One region of the Shewanella sp. GutCb genome, then DNA from elsewhere that is predicted to be linked to it. Evidence: predicted binding sites of a transcription regulator. Region 1 holds the regulator's gene; the other holds the start of a gene.
What was found. Region 1 encodes MetJ, which represses methionine synthesis genes. Its sites were predicted from a motif close to TAGACGTCTAGACGTCTA; they were not measured.

Region 2: metK (methionine adenosyltransferase) is a predicted target of MetJ. The motif match lies at 3,444-3,461, and genes of this name have one in related genera.

Annotation. Positions count from the first base shown of each region.
Region 1 is NZ_PJBL01000027.1:2,433-8,172, reverse strand. Features, by position in the region: gene CXF86_RS16450 (bifunctional aspartate kinase/homoserine dehydrogenase II) at 1-1,468, opposite strand, end outside; gene metB (cystathionine gamma-synthase) at 1,484-2,644, opposite strand; gene metJ (met regulon transcriptional regulator MetJ) at 2,854-3,168, shown strand; gene CXF86_RS16435 (sulfite exporter TauE/SafE family protein) at 3,397-4,125, shown strand; gene CXF86_RS16430 (conjugal transfer protein TraF) at 4,156-5,349, opposite strand.
Region 2 is NZ_PJBL01000003.1:303,084-308,823, reverse strand. Features, by position in the region: gene CXF86_RS04635 (hypothetical protein) at 1-16, shown strand, start outside; gene CXF86_RS04630 (hypothetical protein) at 118-468, shown strand; gene CXF86_RS04625 (GNAT family N-acetyltransferase) at 594-998, shown strand; gene CXF86_RS04620 (GNAT family N-acetyltransferase) at 1,444-1,887, opposite strand; gene metK (methionine adenosyltransferase) at 2,246-3,400, opposite strand; gene tkt (transketolase) at 3,919-5,740, shown strand, end outside.

The sequences.
Region 1 (5,740 bases):
CCGTATCGCTAATCAAGGCTTTTCGGGAGCTAACCAGCCCGACAAGCTCAACACTGGCCTCAATCTCTTTATTTAAGGCCGCTCGTGCGCCGTTAAATAGCTCTATCCAAGCTTCACCAATATTGCCGACACCCAAGAGCAATACGCCAATACGTTTACGCGGGCCTGCACATCGACGATGCACTTTTTGAGTCAATAAGTTCACCTGCGATTGCGGCACTAATGTCACCAAGCTCATGCCGTCATTAAACAGCGGGCGAGCATTACGGCTGAGTAATCGAGCAAAACCACGACGATAAAGGTCCGCGTCGGCACTCACTAACGCAACCAGACCGAAATCATCTCTAATTTGAACATCAGTAATACCGAGCGCTTCGTTATTAGCATCGAGCAACGCTTGAACTTGCTTCTGATTCTCAAGGGTAACGGTTAATTCAACCCGCTTTTTCGCAAGCGACCAATGCGCTAGCGGATAAAGCCCTGAATCAGTTAGCAAACTTAACAATGCAGATAAAGCCCCATTCAACTGAATGTTAAACAGTGACACCCGGTTTAGATTGGTCACCACTGGCGCACTGGCTGACGAGCTTTTAGGCGCTATCAGCGTAAAGTCGGTATGTGATGCATAACTTGAGCGAACAGCAAGACTCACTTCAGTATCAAACAAGGGTTGCAAGGTACGATTGTGCAATACTGGCGAACCTAAATGCGCCAGACGATTGGCCTCGTCTAACGATAGGCTGCTCAATAGCTTGGCATCATTAATCTTGTTCGGATCGGCGTTAAATACACCCTCAACATCGGTCCAAATAGTTACCCGTTCAATATCCGCCAAACTGGCAATTAGCGTGGCACTAAAGTCAGAGCCATTACGGCCTAATAACAAGGTATCGCCCTTGTCATTGGCACAAATAAAGCCAGTGATAATGAGTCGTTCATTTGGATGAGCTGCAATGAGTGTTTGCACTCTTTGACGCGAGTCTTGCAAGCGGATCTGTGGCACTGCGCCTTCATCTGCGATCAGTAAGGTACGCGCATCAACATCAGATGCAGCCACACCAGACTCTCGTAATAACGCCGCCAGTAAACGGGACGACCAGCGCTCACCAAAACTCACCACTTGGCTACTTTGGTAATCGTTGATAGATTCTATAGACAACAAGCTGATCAGTTGCGCTTTATCGTTTGATAGTCGCTCTCTAAGCGAGCGAGCTTGCTCATTCGACAATAACTGTTCGATCAGCTTTTGTTGAAAACTAATGAGTATTTGTAGCTCTTCCTGCCATAACTGCTGAGTCGTGCTCAGCTCAAGTAATCGATACAGAAAGTTAGTGCTTTTTCCTGCCGCAGAAACCACGACAAGATCGTCACTGTTACCATGAGTCAGGAGAATATGTGCAACGCGACGATAGCAGTCTGCGTCAGCTAAACTGGAGCCACCAAATTTATGTAAGTGACAGCGTGCCATCTTAAACCCCTTTAATTAACAAACGACAGCTGCATTGAGTGCAGCTTCAATATCGGCAACAAGATCGTCAGCATCTTCAATACCAACTGAAAGACGAATAAGGGTGTCTTTAACCCCTGCTTGTGCGCGTGCCTCAGGATCCATCGCTCGATGCGTCATGGTTGCAGGCACGGCCACTAGACTTTCTACTCCTCCGAGGCTTTCTGCAACAGAGAAATAATTAAGATTTTTTAAGAAAGCGACTAACTGTTCCTCCCCGCCTTTTAGCTCAAAGCTGAGCATGGCACCAAAGCCTTTTTGCTGCTTGGCAGCAATTTCATGACCAGGGTGATCTTTAAGGCCGGGGTAATACACTTTCTCTACCGCGCTATGACGGGTAAGAGTAGCAAGGATCCGCTGCGCATTCGCCTGATGTTCACGAATTCTCACTGCAAGTGTTCGAATTCCGCGCAATGTTAGATAACTATCAAATGCACCGCCGGTAAGCCCCAAGGTATTTGACCACCAATGCAATAATTCGCCCAGTTCAGCATCTTTCGCCACCACGGCACCGCCGACAACATCACTGTGGCCATTGATATATTTTGTGGTCGAGTGAATAACAATATCCGCACCCAACAGCAGAGGCTGTTGCAAGATGGGCGATAGAAAGGTGTTATCAACCACAACAAGCGCGCCAACTTCATGGCTGGCAGCACTGATCGCCGTGATATCAACAACCCGTAACAATGGATTTGACGGTGTTTCTAGCCACACCATCTTAGGTTTGTTAGCAATGGCTGTCGCCAATGCCGCTGCATCGGTTTGATCAACCACTTCAAGTTTAAACTGGCCTTTCTTAGCAAGATTGGTAAATAGACGATAACTACCGCCATAACAATCATGAGGTACCACCAACAAATCATCTGGCCCAAGTAAACTGGTGGCTAAGGTGATTGCAGCCATCCCAGTGCAAGTCACAACGCCAGTACAGCCTTTTTCGAGCTCAGCAATAGCGTCACCCAAGATTGACCGAGTGGGATTGCCTGAGCGGCTATAATCGAAATCTCTTGGATTTTTGTGGCCATCAAAAGAATAATTGGTAGAAAGATAGATCGGGGGTACAACCGCACCGTGTTGGGTATCGGACTCAATGCCTTGGCGTACAGCTACAGTGGCTAGTTTACGCTCGGTCATGTACTACTCCTCTTGCTATATTTTCTTACTAGGGATGTCTGGACGTCTAAATGTACCTAAGCAATTCACCCTAGTCAACCAGTTTAGCCGTTTAGACGTCTAAGCATTTAGAAATCTATTTGCATTTGTCATAAAATAGAGGCAATAATTTGACTGTGCTGCATAAGAGGTTAAAATCTGCCCCGCATTTAAAAATTACAGGTGAGTCAATGACTGAGTGGAACGGCGATTATATCAGCCCATATGCTGAACACGGAAAAAAGAATGAGCAAGTTAAAAAAATTACTGTCTCTATTCCTTTAAAAGTACTCAAGGTGCTTACCGATGAGCGTACACGCCGCCAAGTGAATAACTTACGTCATGCCACCAATAGCGAATTGCTCTGTGAAGCGTTTCTACACGCCTACACAGGACAACCGTTGCCAAATGATGGTGATCTATCAAAAGATAGGCCGGATAGCATGCCTGCGGAAGTTAAACGCTTGATGGATGAGATGGGCATTGAGTGGGAAGAGCTAGAGTAAACCAGCTCAGTATTTGCAAACAAGGATCGCAAAGCGGTCCTTGTTTGCATTCGCTCGAGTAAAAAACCAGAAGCCGCGCCCTTCGGGTTCGTTTCTGTGCTGCTATTTTTTTATGACAAAAATGCGTTATGAGCTTTCGCTCAAACCTTGTCATAAAATCATTATTCTTTATTACAAAGACTCGAACAAAAAATAAGCTCGAAAATTTAACAACCTCTAGGTAGCCAAATGTTAGAGCCAAGCACGCTCATTCTCGCCTCAATCATTATATTTTGTGGTGCATTAACACAGAGTTTAATTGGCTTTGGTTTAGCTGTCATCGCAAGTCCGCTGTTATATATTATCGAACCCTCCCTAGTGCCAGCATCAGTCATTATGATGGGATTCTCTACCGCTGTATTGACGCTTTTTAGAGAGCGTGGTCAGCTTGAGTTCAACGGACTGCAGTATGCGCTACTGGGACGTATTCCTGGCGGTATCTTAGGCGCTACGCTTATCGTAATAGCCCCTCAACCTATTTTAGGGCTGGCAATTGCTCTTATCGTTGCGCTCGCCGTTGGCTTTAGTTTGATGAAGTTTAGTATCCCTGTGAACCGTGTAAGTCTGTTTATTGCTGGGATCCTCTCAGGCGTCTTTGGCAACATTGCCGCCATTGGTGGTCCGCCGTTGGCAATATTACTCGCAGGTAAAGATGCCGGCCAGTTTAGAGCAGCCCTTTCAGCTTTCTTTATTTTCAGCTCAATGATTGCTTTGACCATTTTGGGGTTTGCAGGGCTGCTAAAGCTTGAGCATTTGTGGGCATCGTTAATGCTATTGCCCTCAGTCATATTGGGCTATGCCGTTGCAGGCAGATTGGTAGGCAGAGTCGATAAACAAAAAACCAGAGCTTTCACTCTGGTTTTATGTAGTTTCAGTGCACTTATCTTAACGATTAAATCGGTTATCGAACTCAGTTAACTCAGCTATAAATCGATAAATCATGGCGTGTTAGAAGTGATATGAGGTTTGCAATACGCCACCGATGGCTTCATCGCTGCCAAACATCCCAGTAAAGTCTAGGAAAAATGATTCTCCAAAAGCAAAGCCAGAACCAATAGAATAAATGTTAGCCGTTGAATCTTTCATGTCGTGACGATAGCCCACTCGCAATGACATCCAGTCAAATGCACGTACTTCGCCTCCTACGCGCCAATATTGGGTGCCATCAAGTTCTTTAAACTTCTTATTCTCAATTAAATCAACATCGGTAGTGACCGTTAATCGCCTCCAGTCATAAGCAACACCCGCGGTAACTAAAGGCTCAACACGGTAGGTAAACTTTTGCCCTTCAACTTCAATGGTATCGACATCTTGGCTAATCAAATTTCGACCTGATAAACCAAAGACTAAGCCGTTGATAGGTTCAATAGCCACACCGACATCGACATTGAAACTGGTTTCATCGTTACGATATTCAACATCATCAAAGTCGCTGGCAGAGAAGTTGTTCGCGCTAGCGCGATAGTTATAAGTGTCAATGCGTTGGAACTTAGGTGATATACCGACAGAGATCGGCATATTAACGATAGAAAGCGGGAAACTTAACGCAATACCTAAATCAGAAACAGCGCCTCCAATAACTTGACCACTTGACGCTAAGTCTGTCACTGCAGGCGGATTATTGGCATCTAAATTCGCCAGCGCATCAATATCAGATTGAGCAATGTCGGCAACACCAACGGCGCTAACATAACTTTTATAGAAAATGGCCATTGGCATTCTTTGATGCGGAATGGCCACGCTAAAGCCAAGACCAGCACTGGCATAAGCTGATGTGCCTTTTAGTGATTCTAAATCGAGGATCAAATCATCTCTGTAAACATCAATATTGGCACTATTACCTGCATCTATGGCTGCGGCTAAACCATCATAGGAGCTAATAAGAGAGTCGAATTTATCAATCATGTTGTCGCTGTCGGCCATATCAACACCCAATACCGGCATCAGTAATACAGCTGAGTTATCTTTGTGCGCATTTAAACCGAGAAGAGCAGGATTGACGAATGCAGCCCCCTCATTATTAGATGATGCAACACCTGCGCCGCCCATCGCATCGCTACGAGCCTCATAATACTCTTGCCCTGAATAGGCAAAAAAGCTGGGGATTAATGCACACAATAGCGCTAATTTACGTAGTTTCATCCATTCCGCCCTTTTTATGTCCTTAACGCTTTAACACCAATACGGCCCAAATCGAAAAAAGGTCTTAAATTGTTTTTTCTTATTAGAGTTATTCTAAGCCAAAAAAAACAACTATGGGATAAAAAGTTAACCTTAAAACAACATTTTTATTACCAAAGTTTCATCCAAGTATTCAAATATCTTCAATCACTTGCAGTAAAGAGCGATTTTTACTGACTTATCTCCTCATTAAGCAAACGATTCCAGTGATTTATTTAATTAGCGCAGTGCCCTCACCTAAATGTCGAAGGACTCGACCAAATAGGCACTGAAACTGATGACTGTGATCATTAAATCTAGTCCCTAAAATAATGTTAACAATGCCATCGTTAGTCTCAATAAATAGCCTACA
Region 2 (5,740 bases), on a different contig from region 1:
TACAGTAACAGATTAAATGTATAACAAGCTGCTGAATTCAGATTCTCCAAAGCTGTCACGCCAATTGCAGAGCCATTCGCCTGCATGCAGCTCACTTATTAGCAGGGCGTTAGGTGTATGAATAAGTCTGAAGCATTATCAAAAATTAAAGCTGCACTAACAGGAGATGCTCAAGTCATTACTCCTAAAGGTGAAACTTATGAAGACTTCGTTGAAAGGTTGTCTAAAGAGTTATTAGCAAACGTTATAACGCCTGTTGAAGCTACAGTTATATCAACATGTGCGGATAATGGTGATTTTGAAAAATATAAAAGTTCTAAAGTTTGGGCAATCGCTAATTATGACGGCAGTTGGTTGTTAACCTTAGAATCTGAAAATGACTTCGCTTTAGGTTTTGGTGATGATCCAGATAAAATAATGATGCATGGTTTTTCTTCCTCTGACGTTCTAGGGGAATGGTGTACATAATACCCATACAAGCTGTTCAAGCGGGACAAAATACAGTTGGCTGTTTTTCGTTCCTCAACATTTTAGCCTACTAAATTTTGCCCCTTAACAGGGCGTTATATACCACTGGAGGTTTCGTTAAATATATGGAAATTAGAAGTATTCAGTGGAAAGAGACTATTCCTCTTCGTCATAAAGTTTTATGGCCAAATGAGCCGCCTGAATTTTGCAAGGTTGATGGTGATGAGGAAGGTATTCATTTTGGTGCATTCATCAATAATGAGCTTATTTGTGTTGCTTCTATTTATCTAAAAGCAGAAAAAGCTCGCTTAAGAAAATTTGCTACCGATGCTTGCTTTCAAAACCAAGGTATCGGTTCTAAAATGTTAGATTTTATCATTCGTGATCTAAAAAACACTCAGGCGAAAGTTTTTTGGTGTGACGCTAGAGAATCTGCTTTAGGGTTTTATGAGCGTTTTGAAATGTATAAGTGCAGTGATCGTTTTTATAAAGCTGATGTTGCATATTTTAAAATGGAAGTAGCTTTGTAGTGCACTAAAAAGCATATAGCAAGAACTTTAAACGGAACATCAATAGTTGGCTATGTTTCGCTTCGCTACACTATTTTAGCCAACTATTTCTGTCCGCTTAAGTGGCCGTTACCGTATATCCTGGATAAATGGGGTCAGGTTAAACTTTTATAATTAGTAACTCTGATGCTAGACGATTGTGCTTTTCTAACCCAGTGTAGATGCGGCAATGACCGTCCATGACATGGCCAATTCTGTTCCATACAGAATTTGGCATTCCCTCCGTCCATGGAGGTCAGATGTTTTCGTTGAGGTTACATGGACCCTTTCTTTTATTGAGAGTTGCTGCGTGCCTCAGCAGTAGCCGCACATGCGCTGACCGCAGGTCATTGGAATCACTACTGTTAGAAGTTACCTTTAGGTAATGGATGTAATTTTATTTATCTTGCTGATTTGGCAGGCGAAACTATCGCTTAACTATCTCAGCTAACCCCATCAAAACTAGTTCTTTATCAGAACTTTGATACTTCAAAAACAACTGCGCTATATCATTGGGCGCTGTCTCAATGACGCTAAATCCATGTTGGGCATAAAATTGTTCAAGCGGAGCGAGTGCAAAAATATATGTATTACCATCACAGAGAGTAGATTCAAGTTGTTGCATTAGCTGATGCCCGATACCTTGGCCACGAAATTCTGGGTGCACTAACATGCCAGTTAAAATAGCTAACTGACCAATTGGCCGAATACGTGCAGCGGCAATAATCTCACCCAAACTATCAAGATTAGGATCGGTTTGGCTTAACACGCAAACAGACTCTTTCTGTAACAGCCGTGCATAAGGCATATGTTGGCGATAGAACTTCTTCACCTCATTGCGCTGGCTTGCGTCGACCCAAGTCAATTCCACTATTGATACCTTTTCCTGTGATGTAATAATAGTTGCCTATGAACTCTGAATGTAAATAGTGAGAAGGTTGATACATATGGAGCAAGTGTCTGCAGCAGGGCAACTCTAAGACATCCATGTCTGCGTTGCATTGGTATGTCCTACACGGCAGATGCTGCGGTTAAGCCCTCAAGGATGAGTTTATGGCGTCTTGCGTAATAGTATCAATCTGCTCATGATACCTACAAAGCAAAATTGTGACACACAGCATTTTATGACCCTCCATGGTAAATCTTCATAAATGTTCCAGACATAAAAAAACCGCCGGTAGGCGGTTTTATTAACGCTTAATAAAAAGCGCTTGTCTAATCAGTGAAGATTAAAGACCTGCGTCAGCGCGTAGTGCTTCAGCTTTGTCTGTCGCTTCCCAAGGGAACTCTTCACGACCAAAGTGGCCATATGCTGCCGTCGCAAGGTAGATTGGGCGGGCTAGGTTTAACATCTCTGTTAAGCCATATGGACGTAGGTCGAAGTGACGACGTACTAGATCAATCAATAACTCTTCAGCCACTTTAGCAGTGCCGAATGTTTCGATGCTGATTGATGTTGGCTCTGCAACACCAATGGCATAAGACACTTGTAGCTCACAACGATCAGCAAGACCGGCTGCAACAATGTTCTTTGCAACGTAACGTGCTGCGTATGCTGCACTGCGGTCAACTTTTGATGGGTCTTTACCTGAGAAAGCACCACCACCGTGACGAGCCATACCGCCATAAGTATCAACGATGATCTTACGACCGGTTAGACCACAATCACCTACTGGACCACCGATAACAAAACGGCCAGTTGGGTTGATGAAGTACTTAGTGTCTTTAGATAACCACTTAGCCGGTAGTATTGGCTTGATGATGGTTTCCATTACGCCTTCAATGAGATCGGCTTGGTTGACGTCTTCGCTATGCTGTGTAGAAAGCACAACGGCGTCGATACCATGGATGCTGCCATCACTGTTATAAGCAAAAGTCACTTGGCTTTTCGCATCAGGACGTAACCACGAAAGCGTCTTGTCTTTACGTACTTCAGACTGACGTTTCACGAGCTTGTGTGCATACGTGATCGGCGCAGGCATAAGTACGTCAGTTTCGTTGTTGGCATAACCAAACATAAGACCTTGGTCACCGGCACCCTGTTCTTTAGGGTCTGCGCGATCAACACCTTGGTTAATGTCTGGAGACTGCTTACCAATGACATTTAATATAGCGCAAGAGTCGGCGTCAAAACCCATATCAGAATGGGTATAACCGATTTCACGTACGGTCTTACGGGTGATCTCTTCGATATCAACCCAGGCTGAAGTAGTCACTTCACCGCCAACCATAACCATGCCAGTTTTGACATAAGTTTCGCATGCTACGCGTGCTTTTGGATCTTGCTCCAAAATTGCGTCTAATACCGCATCAGAAATCTGATCGGCGATTTTATCTGGATGACCTTCTGAGACAGACTCAGAGGTGAACAAGTGCTTTGCCATGATGGAAAATCTCGTCTTTATACAATTTGAATGTGTAGAAGTATCTACATCTAGACGGCTATCTTAGTGGAAAACAAAAAAGAAGACACCCCCTTTCAGTTAATTTTGTGCAGTAATCCACGCTATTATGTCCTTAATAAATACATGGTTAATAAGCTTAAGTTTGTATAAGTTGCTGATAAAGTTGTTGTTAGCTGTATTATTTTGGTACTTGTTCTGATAAAAAAATGATCAATGCACCTTGGGTTCGCTAGCAAATAGATAAATATCTTATTTTAACTAAGATTTAGTGCACTAAAGGTGGGTTAACGTGTTGTTAAATATGGTTAGCTTGTCATCGCTATTGGCTAATATGTATCGATTTTTTCATTCTGGGCGAATTAAATTTGCGTCCTACAGTCTAGTAGGCGAAAATATGGCTCCAAATTTTGCTGTAGTGAAGGTAAAGCAAATACCAAAGTTGCTGCCTCCTTCGCTAGATCTAAGCCTCAATACCCCAACACTACGCAGGAGAGAGCATGTCATCTCGTAAAGAACTCGCTAACGCAATCCGTGCATTAACCATGGATGCCGTTCAAAAAGCCAATTCTGGTCACCCAGGTGCACCAATGGGGATGGCTGACATCGCTGAAGTGCTATGGAATGATTTCCTTAAGCACAACCCAAACAACCCTGAGTGGGTTGATCGTGACCGTTTTGTATTATCAAATGGTCATGGCTCTATGCTTATATACTCTTTGCTGCACCTTACGGGTTACGCATTGCCAATTGAAGAGTTGAAAAACTTCCGTCAGTTGCATTCTAAAACACCGGGTCACCCTGAATATGGTTACACTCCAGGTGTTGAAACAACGACTGGCCCATTAGGCGCTGGTATTAGTAACGCGGTTGGTATGGCGATTGCTGAAAAGACATTGGCTGCACAGTTCAACCAGCCAGGTCACGATATTGTTGATCACTTCACATACTGCTTCTTAGGTGATGGTTGTTTGATGGAAGGTATCTCTCATGAAGCATGTTCATTAGCAGGTACGTTAGGTCTTGGTAAGCTTGTGGCTTTCTGGGATGACAACGGTATCTCTATTGATGGCCATGTTGAAGGTTGGTTTACCGATGATACACCTAAGCGTTTCGAAGCTTACGGCTGGCATGTTATTGCTGACGTAGATGGCCACGATAGCAATGCTATCCGCGCGGCAATCGAAGCAGCTAAGGCTGTCACTGACAAGCCAACAATGATCTGTTGCAAAACCACCATCGGTTTTGGTTCGCCAAACAAATCTGGCAGCCATGACTGCCACGGCGCACCACTGGGTGACGCTGAAATTGCAGCTGCACGTGAGTTCCTTGGTTGGGATCACGCTGCATTTGAAATTCCTGAAACCGTTTATGAAGGTTGGGATGCTAAAGATTCTGGCGCTTCAAACGAAGCAAGCTGGAACGAGAAGTTTGCAGCTTATACTGCTGCTTTCCCTGAGCTAGCTGCTGAATATAAGCGTCGTGTTATCACGGGCGAACTTCCTGCAGAATTTGAAGAAAAGGCAAACGCCTTTATTCAAGAGTCTCAAGATAAAGCGGAAGGCATTGCCAGCCGTAAAGCATCACAAAACGCGATTGGCTTTTTCGGTGCTATGTTACCTGAACTACTTGGCGGCTCTGCTGACCTTGCCGGTTCTAACTTAACGCTATGGTCTGGTTCTAAAGGTATTCAAGACGATGCAGCCGGTAACTACATCTACTACGGTGTACGTGAATTCGGTATGAGCGGCATTATGAATGGTGCATCATTGCATGGTGGTTTCATCAACTACGGCGCAACGTTCATGATGTTTATGGAATATGCACGTAACGCAGTCCGTATGTCTGCCTTGATGGGCATTCAGAACATCTTCGTTTATACCCATGACTCTATCGGTCAAGGTGAAGATGGTCCAACTCATCAGCCAGTTGAGCAACTTGCTAACTTGCGTATGACACCTAACATGACGGTATGGCGTCCATGTGATGCAGCAGAAACAGCTGTCTCTTGGAAGAGTGCTATTGAGCGTCGTGATGCTCCAACATCACTCATCTTTAGTCGCCAAGGTCTGAAAGCACAAGCACGCAGCGCTGAGCAATTAGCTAACGTGGCTAAAGGTGGTTATGTACTGAGTGATTGTGCTGGTACGCCAGACTTAATCCTTATTGCTACCGGCAGCGAAGTTCAGTTAGCAATGGACTCAGCTGCGGCGCTTACAGAACAAGGTCAGAAAGTACGTGTTGTTTCTATGCCTTCGACTAACGAGTTCGACAAGCAAGATGCTGCTTATAAAGAGTCTGTTCTGCCAAGCAGCGTGACTA